Regions from separate parts of the Streptomyces sp. NPDC094147 genome, predicted to be linked through region 3. Evidence: riboswitches for the same ligand, from Rfam matches in the RefSeq annotation. Region 3 holds a riboswitch; each other region holds the start of a gene.
What was found. Region 3 has a riboswitch for cyclic di-AMP ahead of ACIQ8J_RS16710 (transglycosylase family protein). Riboswitches for the same ligand answer to the same signal wherever they lie in the genome.
Positions count from the first base shown of each region.

Region 1: another riboswitch for cyclic di-AMP. It lies ahead of ACIQ8J_RS12600 (C40 family peptidase); the one in region 3 lies ahead of ACIQ8J_RS16710 (transglycosylase family protein).
Region 2: another riboswitch for cyclic di-AMP. It lies ahead of ACIQ8J_RS13445 (M23 family metallopeptidase); the one in region 3 lies ahead of ACIQ8J_RS16710 (transglycosylase family protein).
Region 4: another riboswitch for cyclic di-AMP. It lies ahead of ACIQ8J_RS11385 (M23 family metallopeptidase); the one in region 3 lies ahead of ACIQ8J_RS16710 (transglycosylase family protein).

Region 1 covers NZ_JBIWHT010000006.1:126,411-130,730, forward strand. The annotation lists gene ACIQ8J_RS12585 (DUF397 domain-containing protein) at 1-80, opposite strand, end outside; gene ACIQ8J_RS12590 (helix-turn-helix domain-containing protein) at 81-968, opposite strand; gene ACIQ8J_RS12595 (ATP-binding protein) at 1,213-1,647, shown strand; gene ACIQ8J_RS12600 (C40 family peptidase) at 1,742-2,215, opposite strand; cyclic di-AMP (ydaO/yuaA leader) riboswitch at 2,220-2,415, opposite strand; gene ACIQ8J_RS12605 (hypothetical protein) at 2,740-3,048, opposite strand; gene ACIQ8J_RS12610 (ATP-dependent Clp protease proteolytic subunit) at 3,055-3,684, opposite strand; gene ACIQ8J_RS12615 (lysophospholipid acyltransferase family protein) at 3,871-4,320, shown strand, end outside.
Region 2 covers NZ_JBIWHT010000007.1:19,960-24,279, reverse strand. The annotation lists gene ACIQ8J_RS13450 (PP2C family protein-serine/threonine phosphatase) at 379-1,500, shown strand; cyclic di-AMP (ydaO/yuaA leader) riboswitch at 1,753-1,891, shown strand; gene ACIQ8J_RS13445 (M23 family metallopeptidase) at 1,903-2,973, shown strand; gene ACIQ8J_RS13440 (aldo/keto reductase) at 3,021-3,965, shown strand; gene ACIQ8J_RS13435 (PrsW family intramembrane metalloprotease) at 3,969-4,320, opposite strand, start outside.
Region 3 covers NZ_JBIWHT010000009.1:163,827-168,146, forward strand. The annotation lists gene ACIQ8J_RS16705 (transglycosylase family protein) at 147-1,079, shown strand; cyclic di-AMP (ydaO/yuaA leader) riboswitch at 1,337-1,504, shown strand; gene ACIQ8J_RS16710 (transglycosylase family protein) at 1,508-2,224, shown strand; gene eno (phosphopyruvate hydratase) at 2,484-3,770, shown strand; gene ACIQ8J_RS16720 (septum formation initiator family protein) at 3,865-4,320, shown strand, end outside.
Region 4 covers NZ_JBIWHT010000005.1:188,168-192,487, forward strand. The annotation lists gene ACIQ8J_RS11375 (HPr family phosphocarrier protein) at 1-282, shown strand; gene ACIQ8J_RS11380 (GntR family transcriptional regulator) at 471-1,148, opposite strand; gene ACIQ8J_RS11385 (M23 family metallopeptidase) at 1,351-2,112, opposite strand; cyclic di-AMP (ydaO/yuaA leader) riboswitch at 2,126-2,286, opposite strand; gene ACIQ8J_RS11390 (M16 family metallopeptidase) at 2,502-3,866, opposite strand; gene ACIQ8J_RS11395 (M16 family metallopeptidase) at 3,884-4,320, opposite strand, start outside.

The DNA of each region.
Region 1 (4,320 bases), on a different contig from region 3:
CCCACGCTGCGGCTGCTGCGCCGCCACCGGGCACCGTGGAGGGATGTACTGGAAGGAACGTGCGCAGGGCGTGCGGACATTCATGCCTCCCCACTCGCCGTGGATCGGCCCGGTTCTTCCCGGGCTGTCCGGGCGATGAGATCCAACGAGTCCTCGCAGGAGAGTGCGAGCGACTGAACGGTCTGGAACGCGGCGTTGTACGCCTCAAGGTCTTCTCTCCGTTCGAGATAGAGGCTACTCGTCAAATGGTCGAGAACGACCACATCCAGATCTGAAATGTCCGGAAACGAAAAGATAATGAAAGGGCCGGTGAGCCCGACGTAGCCGCCGTAACGGAAAGGAATGACCTGTAACCGGACGTGGGGCCAGGCGGCGGCCGCCAGCAGATGCCGTAACTGATCGCTCATGGCCGCCGGACCGCCCACCTGACGCCGCAGCACCCCCTCGTCGAGCACCGCGCTGAGCGCGAGCGGCGGATCGCCCCGCAGCACCTCCTGGCGGGCCAGCCGCACCTTGACGAGCGAGTCCACCTTGTCCGGCGGCAGGGACGCGAGCGCGGCCCGGGTCACCGCGCGCGCGTACGCGGGCGTCTGCAGCAGTCCCGGCACCACCGAGGTCTCCAGCGTGCGCGCCGTGCGCGCCTGCGACTCCAGGCTGATGAAGTCCCGGTACTGCGGCGGGAGCAGACCGCGGTACGCGCGCGCCCAGTGCTCCCCGCCGCCGTCCGCCGAATCCGCCAACGCCTCCAGGAGTGTGCGGAGTTGGGGATCTCGCACCTCGTAGGCGTCGAGCAGGCGGGCCACGTCCGCGGGCTTCGCGCCGCTGCGGCCGGTCTCGATCCGGCTCACCTTCGACTGGTGCCAGCCGACCAGGCGGGCCGCCTCCCCGCTCGTCAGACCCTTCCGGTCGCGCAGCCCTCGCAGTTCCTCGCCCAGCTTGCGGCGGTGCACCGCCGGTCCGTGCCACATGGCCGTCTCCTTCGCCTCCGGCGCCTTCGGCGATGGGTAAGTGTGAGCCCAATTACGCTCTGTCGCCGCAGAGTTCACCGCTTTGAGCGACAGATATATGCATATCTTGGTGGATGGCACCCAAGACCGGCACGATGAGTGGCACTCTGGCGCGAAGCACAATCCGAGGCCGACCTCGTCTCCGCGAGCGCTCATCCGCCAGGAGTCCTCTGGCCGGCCCGGGTGGGAAAGGGACAGCGTCGCCATGGCAGACCATCTCGAAGCATCAATCACTCTGCCGAGCGAACCCGCCTCGGTCTCCGCGGCACGGCGATACGTCGCCGAGGTTCTCACCGATTGGGGTCTGCCGTCCGACGACGAGACCGGCGACACGGTCCGGCTCATCGTGTCCGAACTCGCCACCAATGCCGTGCAGCACACCTTCGGCCAGTCACCCACCTTCACCGTGGACGTCCAGCTGGAATGCGAGGAGGAGCTGCGGGTCGGGGTGACCGACAGTCATCCGCGCTGGCCGAAACGATTGCCCGCCGCCGTCCAGCAGGACAACGGCCGGGGCATGGTGATCGTCCGCTGGCTCGCGGCCGAGTGCGGCGGCCGGCTCTCGGTCGAACCCACCGCGGACGGCGGCAAGACGGTCTGGATCGCCCTGCCGTGGACGGCAGTGGTGCAGAGCGGCTAGCGGGGCTCACTGCCCGGCCCCGGAGCCGCCCTGGGGGCGCGGGCCGTCCCGGTGCGTGGGCGCGCGCATCGGGACGGCCCCGCCGGCGGGGCGGTCAGCCGACCCGCCCGTATAAGACGCTGCCGCTCCAGATCCGTTCGAGGCGGACCACCGCGCCGGTCTTGGGGGAGTGCCAGATCTTCCCGTTCCCGGCGTAGATCCCCACGTGGTAGACGTGTCCCGCCGAATGGAAGAACACCAGGTCTCCGGCTTTGCGGGAGGAGGCGGAGACATGCCGGGAGCTGTTGTACTGCTGCTGGGCCGAGCGGGGCAGCTTGTGGCCCGCCTGCTTGAACGAGTAGAGCGTGAGCCCGGAGCAGTCGAAGCGGTGCGGTCCGGCGGCCCCGTACTGATAGGGCGACCCCTTCTTCGATTCGGCCACGTGGAGCGCCCTGGCGGCGACGGCCGCGGCATGCGCTTCGAGTGTGGCGCCCGGCGCCAGTATGGTTCCCCCCGCCACGGCGACGGTGAGGGCCGTGACGGCGCCCAGGCGGAGCAGCAGAGACGGGACATGTGTCTGCGCGGTCATGCGCAACCCTTCGTCAAACCGCCTGCGAAGGATGACCTGTCGGGTTCGGACCGGCGAAGACGCCCGGCCGCCTGAACGGCTTCACCCCGAGGGACGGCCGACGGCCGGCCGTCCCGAAGAACGCGGGTCCTCCACTCCTGCCGGTCCACTCCTGTCGACCAGTCGTCCGGAGCGGCGGCAGGACTCGGCGTCCGCCCGGACCGCCCCGCCACGGTGGCGGGGGCTTGTCGTCCCAGGGATCTTCACGCACCGACTGTCATATTTTCGTAACGAAACGGCTTTGTGTGAGGGTGCTCACGACTGGGCGATTCGGGTGGACACGGGTGGTTCGGCACCTCCCGAAGGAGGGCTGACGAGCCTCCTACCAGCGACGGAACGATCGATTCCGCGCGTTGTGCAGGCGCTGTAAGGAGCTCATAAGGGGCAGTGGACGTAGTCGGCGGTGGGCCGAACGGGGGTACCCCGTCTGGTCCGTTTCGTCGGCCCCGTCGGCGCGTTGGGCGCCGCCGCTGCGCGCGGCGGCCTCAACCGGTGGTCTGCGGCGGCACCGTGAGCCGCCCCGTGCGGCGCTCGCCGTCCAGCACCCGCAGGGCGCGGGTCAGCGTGCGGGCGTGCACCCGGGTCTCGCCGCGCAGGTGCATCAGGGCGAGCGCGTCCTTCAGCGCGGCCGTCCGGCCGACCAGCGCCTGCGCGGCCCGCAGCGCGCCGTAGGTGTCGGGGCCGTGCGCCGGATTGACGCGACCGAGCAGATCGACCACTTCGAGATAGCAGTCGACGAACTCGGCCTCGGCCCGCGTGAGCGCCGGCAGCGGCGGAAGTTCCGGTGGCAGCACGGCGGTTCACCGTCCGCGCAGCGAGGTCTTGCGGCTTTCGAGTACGTGGTCGGCGAGCCCGTACGCCACGGCGCCCGCGGCGTCGAAGACCACGTCCCGCTCGATGTCGGCGGCCACCTGCCGCGCGGTCCGCCCGGTGTACCGGGCGAGCAACTCGGTCAGGAGCGTGCGGCCGCGCAGCAGTTCGGCGGCCTGGATCTGCAGGTCGGAGGGCTGGCCGCGCAGCGGCTCCTCGATCGCGGGCTCCCTGAGGAGCACCCGGGAGGCCGGTTGCACCAGGCGTTTGCCGGGCGTCCCGGCCGCGAGCAGCAGCGCGGCCACCGAACTCACCTGACCCAGGCAGAACGTCTGCACGTCGCAGGTGACGAATTGCATCGTGTCGTGGATCGCGGTCATCGCGGTGAGCGAGCCGCCGGGGGAGTTGATGTAGAGCGAGATGTCCCGGTCGGGGTCGGCGTGCTCCAGGTGCATGAACTGGGCCATCACATCGTTGGCCGAGGCGTCGTCGACCGGGGTGCCGAGAAAGACGATCCGCTCCTCGAAGAGCTTGGAGTACGGATCGAGCGTGCGGACCCCGGAGGCGGTGCGCTCCGAGAACTCGGGCAGGACGTAGCGGGCGGCAGGGCGGTGGGTCATGACGTACCTCTCCTCGACCGGATACCTCGACCGGATGTAAAAAATGTACAGGACGTACAGATCGATGAGGGGTGGTTTTCGCTCTCGGCGAGCGGGGGCCTGGCTCAATAGGCGCTCTCCCGGTGATCCCCGGGGGTGACTAGCGTGCGTCGGCGCGGGGGTCACCTGGGGAGAGGGCTCACTGACGTGTTCTATTACGCATTCCGTCTCGTGGTGCTGGTGCCGCTGCTGCGGTGGCTGTTCCGCCCGTGTGTCGAAGGGGCCGGGCGGGTGCCCGAGGCAGGTGCGGTGATCCTCGCGGGGAATCACCAGTCGTTCACCGATCAGTTCCTGCTGGGGGTGACGCTCAGGCGCCGCCTGACCTTCCTGGCCAAGCAGGAGTACTTCACCGCGCCGGGGCTCACCGGCCGGGCGACTGCCGCGTTCTTCCGCGCGCTCGGGCAGATCCCGGTCGACCGCTCCGGCAAGGCCGCGGCCCAGGCGGCGATCGACACGGCGCTCCAAGTGCTCGGCAGGGGAGGCGTGTTGGGGGTGTTCCCGGAGGGGACGCGCTCGCACGACGGACGGCTCTACAAGGGCAAGGTGGGTGTGGCGGCGATGGCGCTGCGGTCCGGCGCCCCGGTGGTCCCGGTCGCG
Region 2 (4,320 bases), on a different contig from region 3:
GCATCGCCGTGCTGCTCGCGCTCGCCCTCTGTGCGGTCGTGGTCGGGCTGAGCGGTTGCGACCGGGTGGGGGAGGCCGGGCCCGTCAGGGGTGGTGGTGCGGGTGCGCAGGCTCCGGCGTACGCCGATCCCGGGCGCGGGTGCCGGCTGAGCGCCGGTGACTGGGCCGCGCTGCCGTGCGGGTCCGACCAGGCGGCTAACCACCGCCATACCAGGGGGAGTTGCGGCCGGGGGCGCCCGGGTCCGCATCGCTGCCGCCGCCATTGACGGGCTCATCCTGTGGTCCGTCGCCGATCGTGGCGGGCCCCGCCGCCGGCCCCGGCACCCGCACGGGCGCTCCGGAGTCGCCGTCGGCGGTCGGACGGGGCAGGCTGGACGGGTGCGGCAGCAAGCAGAGGGCGAGAGGCGCCTGGTACGGGCGCTACCCGTACTGCTCATCGTCGTCGGCTTCGTCTTCGACGCCACGACCCCGCCCGACCTGACCGCCGCAGCCCTGTTCGCGGGCGCCCCGATGGTCGCCGCCCCCTTCTACTCGCCCCGCGCCACCGCCGTCGTCGCGGCGGGCTCGGTGCTCGCCGTCGTGGGGCTCTGGTTCGTACACGGCCTCCCCAGCCTCGGCGAAGGCGCCAGCGAGCTGTGCACCGTGCTGACGGTGGGCGGTCTGGCCCTCGTCATCAACCGCATCCTGCGCCGCAGCGGCGAACAGCTCGCCTCGGCCCGCGTCATCGCGGAGACCGCGCAGCGCGCCGTGCTGCCCACGCCCGCGGCCCGCATCGGCGGCCTCCACGTCGCCGCGCGGTACGAGGCGGCGCAGGCGGACGCGTTCATCGGCGGGGACCTGTTCGCCGTGCAGGACACCCCGCACGGGGTGCGGCTCATCGTCGGCGACGTACGGGGAAAGGGGCTCCAGGCGGTGGAGGCCGTCGCCGTGGTGATCGGGGCGTTCCGGGAGGCCGCCGAGCAGGAGTCCTCGCTGGAGGCGGTGGCCCAGCGCCTGGAGCGGGCGCTGGCCCGCGAGGGCACCCGGCGCGACCGGCTCGACGCGGTCGAGGGGTTCACCACCGCGGTGCTCGCCGAGGTCCCGCGCGGTGACGGCACCGTACGCCTGGTGAACCGGGGCCACCCCGAGCCGCTGCTGCTGTACCCGGACGGGGCCCTGGACATGCTCGTCCCGGCCGAGCCCGCGCTGCCGCTCGGCATGGCGGACCTCGGGGTGTGGCCGGACCGGTCCGAGGAGCGGCCGTTCCCGGCCGGGGCGACGCTGCTGTTCTACACGGACGGCCTGTCCGAGGCGCGCGACGGACAGGGCGTCTTCTACGACCCGCGCGCCCGGCTGCGCGGCGCGATCTTCCCCGGCCCGGAGGAGGTCCTGGACGCGCTCGTGGACGACGTACGGCGCTATACCGGCGGCGGCACGAACGACGACATGGCGCTGCTCGCGGTGGCCCGGCCCGCCGAGGGCCAGCCCGAGCGCCGCCGCACCGTCAGGATCGTGAAATGAGCCCGGCGGGAGGCTGTCACCGTGGGTGCCCGAAAGGTGTCCCTGCGCATAACATTTGACACACCGTCAGAAAACAGCTGTGACGCGAGTCGCGCTGAATCGCCGTCAACTCGCCCGTTTTGACCCGGCTGTGGGTACTAAGTCCAGGCCAGGACCGTTAACGATCAGTGGGAACGGCTTGGAATCCGGACCGGGTGTCTATTAACGTTCGATAACGCAGCGCGGTCGGCCCAGCCGCCGCAACGGCGGCACCGCGCGCATGCGCCGAATCCCGAAAGGGAACCGGGGAACCACCAACTTGGGGTGAATCAGGCGCCTTTACGGGGGCCTGTAGGAGACCTTCCTGCTCCGAACCCGTCAGCTAACCCGGTAGGCGAGAAGGAAGGAAAGGAGCGCGCCCTCGTGGCGTCCAACGAGCCTGCCCTCGACACCCCGATACCTCCCGACTCCCTGTACGGCGACGTGCCCGGCGACAGCGAGAGCTGGGAGGAGTGGGACCCGACCGCGGAGTCCGTACGCCCGGTACGCGGCCGGCACCGGGTGGCCAAGCAGCGCGGCGGACTCGCCCGCAGCTCCACCGTGCTCGGCGTCGGCGTCATCGCCGCGGTCGGCGCGGGCGGCATGGCCACCGCGCAGACCAAGCCGCCGGTCTCCATATCGCTGCCCGACTCCCTCGCCCAGAACCTGCCGGACCTCGGGTCGCTGCCCGGCGTCGGCGAGCTGGTCTCGCACGACGCCCCGGACACCCCGAAGACCGAGGCCGCACGCGCCGACCAGAAGATCGCCGCCTCCCCGCTGACCATGACCGGCCTCTCCACCGCCGAGGCCGAGCAGGGCGCCACCGACGCCGGTGAGGCGCTGCGCGCCCGCATCCTCCAGCAGGCCGAGCAGCAGAAGGCGGGCGCCGCGGCCGAGGCGAAGGCGGCCGCGCAGAAGGCCGCCGCCGAAAAGGCCGCGGCCGAGGCCAAGGCCAAGCAGGACGCGGCGACCGCCAAGGCCGCGGCCGAGAAGAAGGCGGCCGAGGAGGCCGCGGCGAAGAAGGCGGAGCAGGAGCGGCTGGCCAAGCTGGCCGCGAGCTACTCGCTGCCGGTCGGCTCGTACACGATCACCTCCACGTTCGGCGAGGCCGGCTCGATGTGGTCCTCGGGCCACCACACCGGCCTGGACTTCGCGGCCCCCACGGGCACGCCGCTCAAGGCGATCCACTCCGCGACGGTCAAGTCGGCGGGGTGGGCCGGTGCGTACGGCTACCGCACGGTGCTCACGCTCGACGACGGCAGCGAGCTCTGGTTCTGCCACCAGTCGTCCATCGCGGTCAGCGCGGGGCAGAAGGTGGCGACGGGCGACGTCATCGGGCGGATCGGCGCCACCGGCAACGTCACGGGTCCGCACCTCCACCTGGAGGTCCACACCCCGGACGGCACCGGCATCGACCCGATGGCGTGGCTCCAGTCCAAGGGGCTCAATCCCTGATCCGAACGGTCCGGAATACCGCCCGGCGCACGGGAGTTGATCACCTCATGACCTCTCTCCGTGCGCTCGGCGGCTCCGACCTGTCCGTCTTCCCGCTCTCCCTCGGCGGCAACGTCTTCGGCTGGACCGCCGACCAGGACCAGTCGTTCGCCGTCCTCGACGCCTACACCTCGGGCGGCGGCAACTTCATCGACACCGCCGACGCCTACGCCCACTGGGTCCCCGGCCTGTCCGGCGGTGAATCCGAGACGATCATCGGGAAGTGGGCGGCGGCCCGCGGCAACCGGGCCGATGTCGTGATCGCCACCAAGGTCGGCTCCCACCCCCAGTACAAGGGGCTGGCCGCGAACACCATCAAGGCCGCCGCCGAGGAGTCGCTGCGCCGCCTCGGCACCGACTACATCGACCTGTACTACACGCACTTCGACGATCCCTCCGTGCCCGTCGAGGAGATCATCACCACCCTCGACCAGCTGGTCCGGGACGGCAAGGTCCGCGCGATCGCCGCCTCCAACATCACCCCGGAGCGGCTCCAGGAATCCCTGGACTTCTCCGACCGCGAGGGCCTCGCCAAGTACGTGGCGCTCCAGCCGCACTACAACCTGGTCTCGCGCGACACCTACGAGGGCGCCCTCCAGGAGACCGCCTCCCGCGCGGGCCTGGCCGCCGTCCCCTACTTCGCGCTCGCCTCCGGCTTCCTCACCGGCAAGTACCGGCCGGGCGTTACCGTCGACAGCCAGCGCGCCGCTGGCGCGGTCAAGTACGTGGACACCGATCGGGGCCGCAGGGTGCTCGGCGCGCTCGACCGGATCGCCCAGGAGCGCGGCGCCGAGATCGCCACGGTCGCGCTGGCCTGGCTGGCCGCCCGGCCCACCGTCGCCGCCCCCATCGCTTCGGCCCGTACGGTCGAGCAGCTGCCCGCGCTGCTCGCGGTCGCCGACCTGGAGCTCACCGACGCCGAGGTCTCCGAGCTGACCGTCGCCTCGGCGTAGGCCTCAGCGGAGGTAGGGGTTGTACTGCGCCGGGCCCGGCAGCGGGCCCGGCTGTCCGTACGGCGAGTACGGCGCGTACTGGGTGCAGGGGTGCGGCGGGGCGAACTGCGGGGGCAGCCAGATCCGGCCCGTCGCGCCCGCCGCGTACAGCAGCGCCGGGGCTGCGACCGGCTTGCGCTCCCACAGATGGTGGAGGAGCTCCTGCTCGCGGGCCGCGAAGTCGGGGTCGGGGCCGGTCGCGCCCGCGCCGCGGTAGGCCCGGTGCCGCAGGAAGGCGAGCGAGGTCGCGAACGCCTCGTACTCGGCGACCGCCCGCGCCGCCGGCTTTCCGCCGAAGCTGTGGTGCGCGAAGTCC
Region 3 (4,320 bases):
GCATCGACTTGTGACAGGCGTTCGAGTACGGCTACGTTCACCGTTCATTCGGCTCAGCAGTCACACGGAAGGCCTCATCCATGCGCTCCGGGAATGGACGGCATCGTCGACCCCGCCAGGTACCCGCTCTCGTCGTCGCGGCAGGGGTGACCGGTTCGGCCATCGCGCTTCCGCTGCTCGCCGCGACCGGCGCGAACGCCGCGGACGCGAACTCCTGGAACCAGGTGGCCGCCTGCGAGTCCGGCGGAATGTGGAGCGCCGACTTCGGCAACGGCCTGTACGGCGGGCTCCAGCTCTCGCAGGACACCTGGGAGGCCTTCGGCGGTACGGACTACGCCCAGCGCGCCGACCTCGCCAGCCGCGCCCAGCAGATAGCCATCGCCGAGAAGGTGCTCGCGGCCCAGGGCACCAAGGCCTTCGCCAGCTGCTCCGGCGGGCTCACCAAGGGCGGCCGCGCGGCCGATGTCGACCCGGGCCTGCCCGCGACGCCGGACCCGGCCGGGGCGCCCGCGTCCACCGCGCCGACCGCTCCGGCGACCAAGGCGCCCGACGTCGCCCCGACGCCCGCGGCCTCCACCGCCCCGGCCGCGCCCTCGACGGGCGCCACGAAGCCCGCGGGTCCCGCCAAGCCGCCGACGCCCTCCGCGTCCACCCCGGCGAGCCCCGGCAAGCACCGCGGGGCGCCCTCGCCGGAGGAGGGCTCGGGCGCGACGCCGGGCGGCACCACCGGCTCCGCTACCGGCGCCCCGGCCGGACAGCCCGCCCCGGCCGGCTCCGGCGGTCCGGGCGGCTCGACCGACAGCCGCGACGCGGGGCGGCACGCCTCGCGAGGTGACGGCGGATCACGTGATGTCGGCAACACCCCCGCCGCGAACGGCGAGTACACCGTCCGCCCCGGCGACAACCTCTCGGTCATCGCCGACGCGAACAAGATCCACGGCGGCTGGCCCGCGCTCTACCACGCCAACGAGAAGCTGATCGGCACCGACCCGAACCTCATCCTGCCTGGCCAGAGCCTGGACCTGAAGGCCGCGGCGGCCGCTGCCACGGCCCCGAACTCGGTGCCGAAGCAGGGGTAGTTCGAGGGCGTATGTCCGTTCTGTGCAAGTGAGACATGGGTCTCTTCGCCTCAACTGGCGTGTCCCGTCTGCCCGGTCCGTCCGTCCCGCCCCCGACCTGCGGAAACGCCCCTTCTGTTGCGACAAGGAGGGGGGATTTTCCCCCGATGGGCGCCTTTGAACATTGGCGGGGCGTGTGTTTTCGTCGGACTCGCTCGTCACCACGAGCCCCGTCGACCGAGCACGCCGAATCCTGCCGTCGGCCGACGGGAACAGTCGACGCTTATGCGCCGTAGGCAGGAGCGGGGGACCCAAGGTACGTGCCGGGCCCGGCAGTTGAAGCAACTGCCGACCGGCTTGGGGTGAAGACGGGCGCCACAGCGCTCGGCCGGGCAGCTCACGCCCGAACCCGACAGCTCACCTCGCAGGCGTCGGTGAGGAGAAACTCCATGCTGCTTTCCGGCAAGGGCAAGCACCGCCGCCCGTCCAAGGCCGTCCGTGTCGCCACGCTGGCCGGCGTCACCGGCGCCGCTGTCGCCGCCCCGCTGATGGCGGCCGGCTCGGCCTCCGCCGCCTCCGTCCAGACCTGGGACGCGGTCGCCCAGTGCGAGTCCGGCGGCAACTGGTCCATCAACACCGGCAACGGCTACTACGGCGGCCTGCAGTTCTCGCAGTCCTCCTGGGCCGCCGCCGGCGGCACCCAGTACGCCGCCCGCGCCGACCTGGCCACCAAGGGCCAGCAGATAGCCGCCGCCGAGAAGCTGCTCGCCATCCAGGGTCCGGGCGCCTGGTCCTGCGCCGGCGCCGGCAACCTGACCTCCGGCGGCAGCAAGGCCAACGTCGACACCTCCGGCTCCTCGTCGTCCTCCTCTTCTTCGTCTTCTTCTTCGTCCCCCTCGAAGTCGCAGTCCGCGAAGCCGAAGGCCAAGCCGCAGCAGAAGACCCAGCGCGCCCAGCCCGCGCCGGAGGCCGCCCGCGGCGAGCAGCGCACCGAGCCGGTCAAGCAGGGCAACGGCGAGTACACCGTCAAGGCCGGCGACACCCTCGGCCAGATCGCTTCCGCCAACGGCACCAAGGGCGGCTGGCAGAAGCTGTTCGAGCTGAACAAGGACGTCGTCAAGGACGCCAACCTGATCTACCCGGGCCAGAAGCTCCACCTGAGCTGAGTCCGCCCCGCCCCAAGTCCCCCCGGTCCGGCGCGCATTCCCCCGTACGCGCCGGGCCGGGGTTTCGGCTGTTACCCGGCAGTAGTTCTGCGGACCTTTGGCAGGGAATCAGGGTCCTTGGGCCCTTTTTCGTCCCAGGAGGCGGGCACTCGGCTGGCCGGAGCCCCGGAGCCGGTTAGGCTCTTGTCGCAAGGCCGCAGCGACCCCTGCGCGGCCCCGCACTGCTTGCGTCACATCTAGCGTCACATCCCAGAAGGAGATGCTCGTGCCGTCCATCGACGTCGTCGTAGCCCGGGAAATCCTGGACTCCCGAGGCAACCCCACGGTCGAGGTCGAGGTCGGCCTCGACGACGGCAGCACCGGCCGTGCTGCAGTTCCGTCCGGCGCCTCCACCGGTGCCTTCGAGGCCATCGAGCTCCGCGACGGTGACCCCAACCGCTACGGCGGCAAGGGTGTCGAGAAGGCCGTCCTCGCCGTCATCGAGCAGATCGGCCCGGAGCTCGTCGGCTACGACGCCACCGAGCAGCGCCTGATCGACCAGGCCATGTTCGACCTGGACGCCACCGACAACAAGGGCTCGCTCGGCGCCAACGCCATCCTCGGCGTCTCGCTCGCCGTCGCGCACGCCGCCTCCGAGGCCAGCGACCTGCCGCTGTTCCGCTACCTGGGCGGCCCGAACGCGCACCTGCTGCCCGTTCCGATGATGAACATCCTCAACGGCGGATCCCACGCGGACTCCAACGTCGACATCCAGGAGTTCATGATCGCTCCGATCGGCGCGGAGTCCTTCTCCGAGGCCCTTCGCTGGGGCGCCGAGGTCTACCACACGCTCAAGGGCGTCCTGAAGCGCAAGGGCCTGTCGACCGGCCTCGGCGACGAGGGCGGCTTCGCGCCGAACCTGGAGTCCAACCGCGCGGCCCTGGACCTCATCCTTGAGGCCATCAAGGAAGCCGGCTACGCCCCGGGCAAGGACATCGCGCTCGCGCTCGACGTCGCCGCGTCCGAGTTCTACAAGGACGGCAAGTACGAGTTCGAGGGCAAGTCCCGCTCGGCCGCCGAGATGACCGAGTACTACGAGGAGCTCGTCTCCGCGTACCCGCTGGTCTCCATCGAGGACCCGCTGTTCGAGGACGACTGGGCCGGCTGGAACACCATCACCTCGCGCCTGGGCTCCAAGGTCCAGATCGTCGGCGACGACCTCTTCGTCACCAACCCCGAGCGCCTGGCCCGCGGCATCGAGGAGGGCTCCGCCAACGCCCTGCTCGTCAAGGTCAACCAGATCGGTTCGCTGACCGAGACCCTGGACGCCGTCGAGATGGCCCAGCGCAACGGCTTCAAGTGCATGATGTCCCACCGCTCCGGCGAGACCGAGGACGTCACCATCGCCGACCTCGCCGTCGCGGTGAACTGCGGTCAGATCAAGACCGGCGCCCCGGCCCGCTCGGACCGCGTCGCCAAGTACAACCAGCTGCTGCGCATCGAGGAGATCCTCGACGACGCCGCGGTGTACGCGGGCCGCTCCGCCTTCCCGCGCTTCAAGGGCTGAGGGTCAAACCCCTAGCCAGTCGTACGTACGTCCCCGCACTCGGTCCCGTACCGTGTCCGGGGACGTACGTATGTGACGGGGAGGCGGGAGAGCGATGGCCAAGGGCGCCAAGGTGAAGGACCGCGACCGGTTCTCCACCGCCGCCAGGATCAAGGTGCTCGGCGAGCAGACCGCCGCCCGCGTCTACCGCTCGCAGACCAAGCGGCAGGCCCGCCGCTCCCGGCTCACCGGCCGTGCGGCGCTGCTCGCCCTCGTGATGTGCTCGCTGGTCGTGGCGCTCGCCTACCCCATGCGGCAGTACGTCTCCCAGCGCGCCGACATCTCCGACCAGCAGCGCAAGGCCGCCGATGCCAAGAAGGCGGTCGAGCAACTGCGCGACGAGAAGGCGCGGCTCCAGGACGACGCGTACATCAAGCGCCTCGCCCGCGAGCATCTGCACATGCAGTTCCCGGGGGAGACCGGCTTCACCGTCGTCGACCCGGACGCGGCGAAGAACCGCCGCGACGGCAAGGGCGCGACCGGCCGCGCCTGGCATGCGAACCTCTGGGAC
Region 4 (4,320 bases), on a different contig from region 3:
ATGGCTGAGCGCCGCGTCAACGTCGGCTGGGCCGAGGGCCTGCACGCCCGCCCCGCGTCCATCTTCGTCCGTGCCGCCACGGCTGCCGGAGTCCCCATGACGATCGCCAAGGCCGACGGCAACCCGGTCAACGCCGCGTCCATGCTCGCGGTGCTCGGTCTGGGCGCGCAGGGCGGCGAGGAGATCGTGCTGGCCTCCGACGCCGAGGGCGCGGACGCCGCGCTCGACCGGCTGGCCAAGCTGGTCGCCGAGGGTCTTGAGGAGCTCCCCGAGACCGTCTGATCCGGTCGGCTTCACAGCGAAGGGCCGCTGATCTCGCATTCGGGGTCGGCGGCCGTTTCGTTTTCGCCGACTGCGCTTCGATGACGGAATTCCGGCATCCACATTTCGGGGCCGGCATTTCGAGGTCCACATTTCGGGCAGCCGAAATACGGCCCAGCGTCGCGCTTTCTTTGTATACGGCCCGGCTGTTAAGTGCGGGCACTCGCCGTGTGTACGGCAGGTTGCGAAGTGCTCACCGCGGCGGGGCGCCGCAGCCGATGGGCGGAAAAGGAACGCTCGGTGTGCAGGGCGGTGAGCGAGCGGGCGCGTTCGGCGTCGCCCCGGGCCACCGCGTCGGTGATGGCGCCGAGTTCGGCCCAGGACTCGCCCGGCCGGACCGGCTGCTCGACCGCGTACATCCAGGCGATCTTGTGCCGCAACTGCGTGAGCAGCGCGATCAGTCCGGGGCTGGCGGAGGCCTGGGCCAGCGTCTCGTGGAACCAGCCGCCCAGCGAGCGCAGGTCCTCGCCCTGGCCGCGCCGGGCCCGTTGCTGACCCAGCCTCACCAGGCCGCGCAGCACTTTGAGATGGGCCTCGGAGCGGCGGCCGGCCGCCCGCGCGGCGGCCAACGGCTCAAGCAGCACCCGCAGTTCGAGGAGGTCGGCGGCCTCCAGCTCGGTGGGCTCGGCCACCCAGGCGCCGGCATGTCTGCGGGTGGTCACGAAGCCCTCGGACTCCAGGGTGCGCAGGGCTTCGCGCACCGGGACGCGGGAGACCCCGTAACGGCGGGCGAGTACGTCCTCGGTGAGCCGGCTGCCGCGCTCCAAGGCGCCCGAGACGATGTCGCCGCGGATCGCCGTGCATACCGAATGCGCCGGAATGCGCATGGCCGAACCTCCGCCTTTATCCCCGCGAAACGCGGTCGAGCGACGCCTGTCGACGGATATCGATGTCCGTCGATGCCTGTTCCGCGACTCTATTCCAGGCTTTGTTAATTCCCGGTGACGGGCCGGAACCAATGGATATCTTTTGGCCAACCGCGAAGGCCCCCGGCAGCGCGCCGGGGGCCTTCGGTGTGCGCGGGGGCCGTCAGACGGAGACGCCGTGCGAGCGAAGGTAGGCGACCGGGTCGATGTCCGAGCCGTAGGTCGGGGCGGTGCGGGCCTCGAAGTGGAGGTGCGGGCCCGTGGTGTTGCCGGTGTTGCCCGACAGCGCGATCTGCCGGCCCGGCTCCACGGACTGGCCCACGGAGACCTGGATGACCGAGAGGTGGCCGTACTGGGTGTACGTGCCGTCGTTCATCCTGATGACTATGTTGTTGCCGTAGGCGCCGCCCCAGCCGGCCTCCACGACGGTGCCCAGGCCCACGGCGTGCACCGAAGTGCCGCTCTCCGCATGGAAGTCGATGCCGGTGTGGGCGCCGGAGGACCACAGGGAACCGCCGGTCTTGTAGCCGGTGGACACATAGCTGTCCGATATGGGGGCGACGAAGGTGTTGAGGCGCTTGCGCTCGGCCTCGCGCGCCGCGCGCTCCTTGGCCTCGCGGTCCGCCTTGGCCCGCTCCTCCGCCTTGCGCTGCGCGGCCGCCTCGGCCTCCGCCTTCGCCCTGGCCTTCACGGCCGCCTGCTTCTGGGCGTCGGCCTGGGCACCGAGCTGCGCGGCGAGGCCGTCGCCGATGACGATGGCCTGGGTCAGGCCGGTCTCGGCGACGCTCGGGGCGGCGGTGGCCGGGGAGGCGAGGGTGCCTACGACTCCGGCGGTGGCGAGGGTGGCGATGCCCGCTATGTTCGCGCTGCGGCGCGTCATACGGCTGGGCGCGCGGTGCTTCCCGGTGGCACGGGTGAACGCCATGAAGTGGCGGTGTCCTTTCCTTCCATCTCGCCTACCGGGTTAGCTGACGGGTTCGGAGCAGGAAGGTCTCCTACGGGCTCCTCCGCGGGCGGAGGCGTCCGATTCACCCCAGGGACTGAGTGGGTCCCCGGCTCCCCTGGCTCGCGCCGTTCGGGGACTCGGCGATCACTGTCCGGTGCCGCGGGCGCGACGGGTGGTGACGGACAGCCGGACCGACGCTAGACGGCCGGTCTTTCAATCACCAAACAGACACCGTGTTTTGTAGCGCACGCCACATGACAGACAGGCAACCTCCCCAACAATCCGGACATTTACGCCCCATAAGGGAGGACCCCGGCGGCGCATTCGCCACCGGGGTCCCTGTGTGCCCAGTTGTCCAGGTGCCTCAATCAGCCCGCGACCACGGTCACTTCACCGATTCCGAGCGCCCTGACCGGCTCCTCGATCTGAGCCGCGTCACCGACGAGAACGGTGACGAGCCGGTCGGCCGGGAAGGCGTTGACGACGGCCGCCGTCGCCTCCACGGTGCCGGTCTCGGCCAGCAGCGCGTACAACTGCGCCTGGTAGTCGTCGGGGAGGAACTGCTCGACCTGGTCGGCCAGCGTCCCGGCGACGGCCGCCGCGGTCTCGTACTTGAGCGGGGCGACGCCCACCAGGTTCTGCACGGCGGTCTCGCGCTCGGCGTCCGTCAGCCCCTCCGCGGCCAGCGTGCGCAGCACCTTCCACAGGTCGTCGAGCGCGGGGCCGGTGTGGGGGGTGTCGACCGAGCCGCTGATGGCGAGCATCGCGGCGCCGCCCTCGGGGCCCGAGCGCAGCACCTGGCCGAAGGCGCGCACGCCGTAGGTGTAGCCCTTCTCCTCGCGCAGTACGCGGTCGAGCCGGGAGGTGAGGGTGCCGCCGAGGCAGTACGTGCCGAGCACCTGGGCCGCCCAGACCCGGTCGTGGCGGTCGGCGCCGATGCGGCCGATGAGCAGCTGGGTCTGGACCGCGCCGGGGCGGTCCACGATGACGACCCGGCCGGTGTCGTCGGCGGTGATCGGCGGGATGGGGCGCGGCTCGGCGGTGTTGCCGCTCCAGTCGCCCAGGGTGTCCGCGAGGACCGCGTCGAGGTCGGTGCCCGACAGGTCGCCGACGATGACGGTGACGGCCGTCGAGGGGCGCACATACGCCTCGTAGAAGGCGCGCACCGCCGCCGTGTCGATCGCGGCGACGGTCTCCTCGGTGCCCTGGCGGGGGCGCGACATGCGCGCGGAGGCCGGGAACAGCTCCTTGGAGAGCTGCTGGGCGGCCCGCCGGGACGGGTTGGCCTGCTCGTGCGGGATCTCGTCGAGCCGGTTGCGCACGAGCCGGTCGACCTCGGAGTCGGCGAACGCGGGGGCCCGCAGCGCCTCGGCGAGCAGCGAGAGCGCCTTGGGGAGCCGGGAGACCGGCACTTCGAGGGAGACCCGGACGCCGGGGTGGTCGGCGTGCGCGTCGATGGTGGCGCCGCACCGCTCCAGTTCGGCGGCGAACTCCTCCGCCGAGTGCTTGTCGGTGCCCTCGGTCAGGGCGCGCGCCATGATCGTGGCGACGCCGTCGAGGCCCTCGGGCTCGGCGTCCAGCGGGGCCGCGAGGAAGATCTCCACGGCGACGACCTGCTGGCCGGGGCGGTGGCAGCGCAGCACCGTGAGGCCGTTGGCGAGGGTGCCTCGCTCGGGGGCCGGGAAGGCCCACGGCTTGGCGGTGCCGGCGGCCGGCTGCGGGTGGAACTCCATGGTCACGACGGCGTCCGTCACTGGGCGGCCTCTTCTTCCTCTTCGTTGCTTGCCTCGGGCGCCGCGATGGGCTCGTACACCAGGACCGCCCGGTTGTCGGGGCGCAGTTTCGCGGCGGCGACCGCCTGTACTTCCTCGGCGGTGATGTCGAGGACGCGGTCGACCGCGGTCAGGGCGAGCTGCGGGTCGCCGAACAGCACGGCGTACCGGCACAGTTCGTCGGCGCGGCCGGCGACCGTGCCGAGCCGGTCGAGCCACTCGCGCTCCAACTGGGCCTGGGCGCGCTCCATCTCCTCCGCGGTCGGCCCCTCGGCGGCGAACCGGGCGAGCTCCTCGTCGACCGCGGCCTCGATGTCGGGGACTTCGACACCGCCGGAGGTCTTGACGTCGAGCCAGCCGAGCGAGGGGGCGCCGGCGAGGCGCAGCAGGCCGAATCCGGCGGCGACGGCGCTCT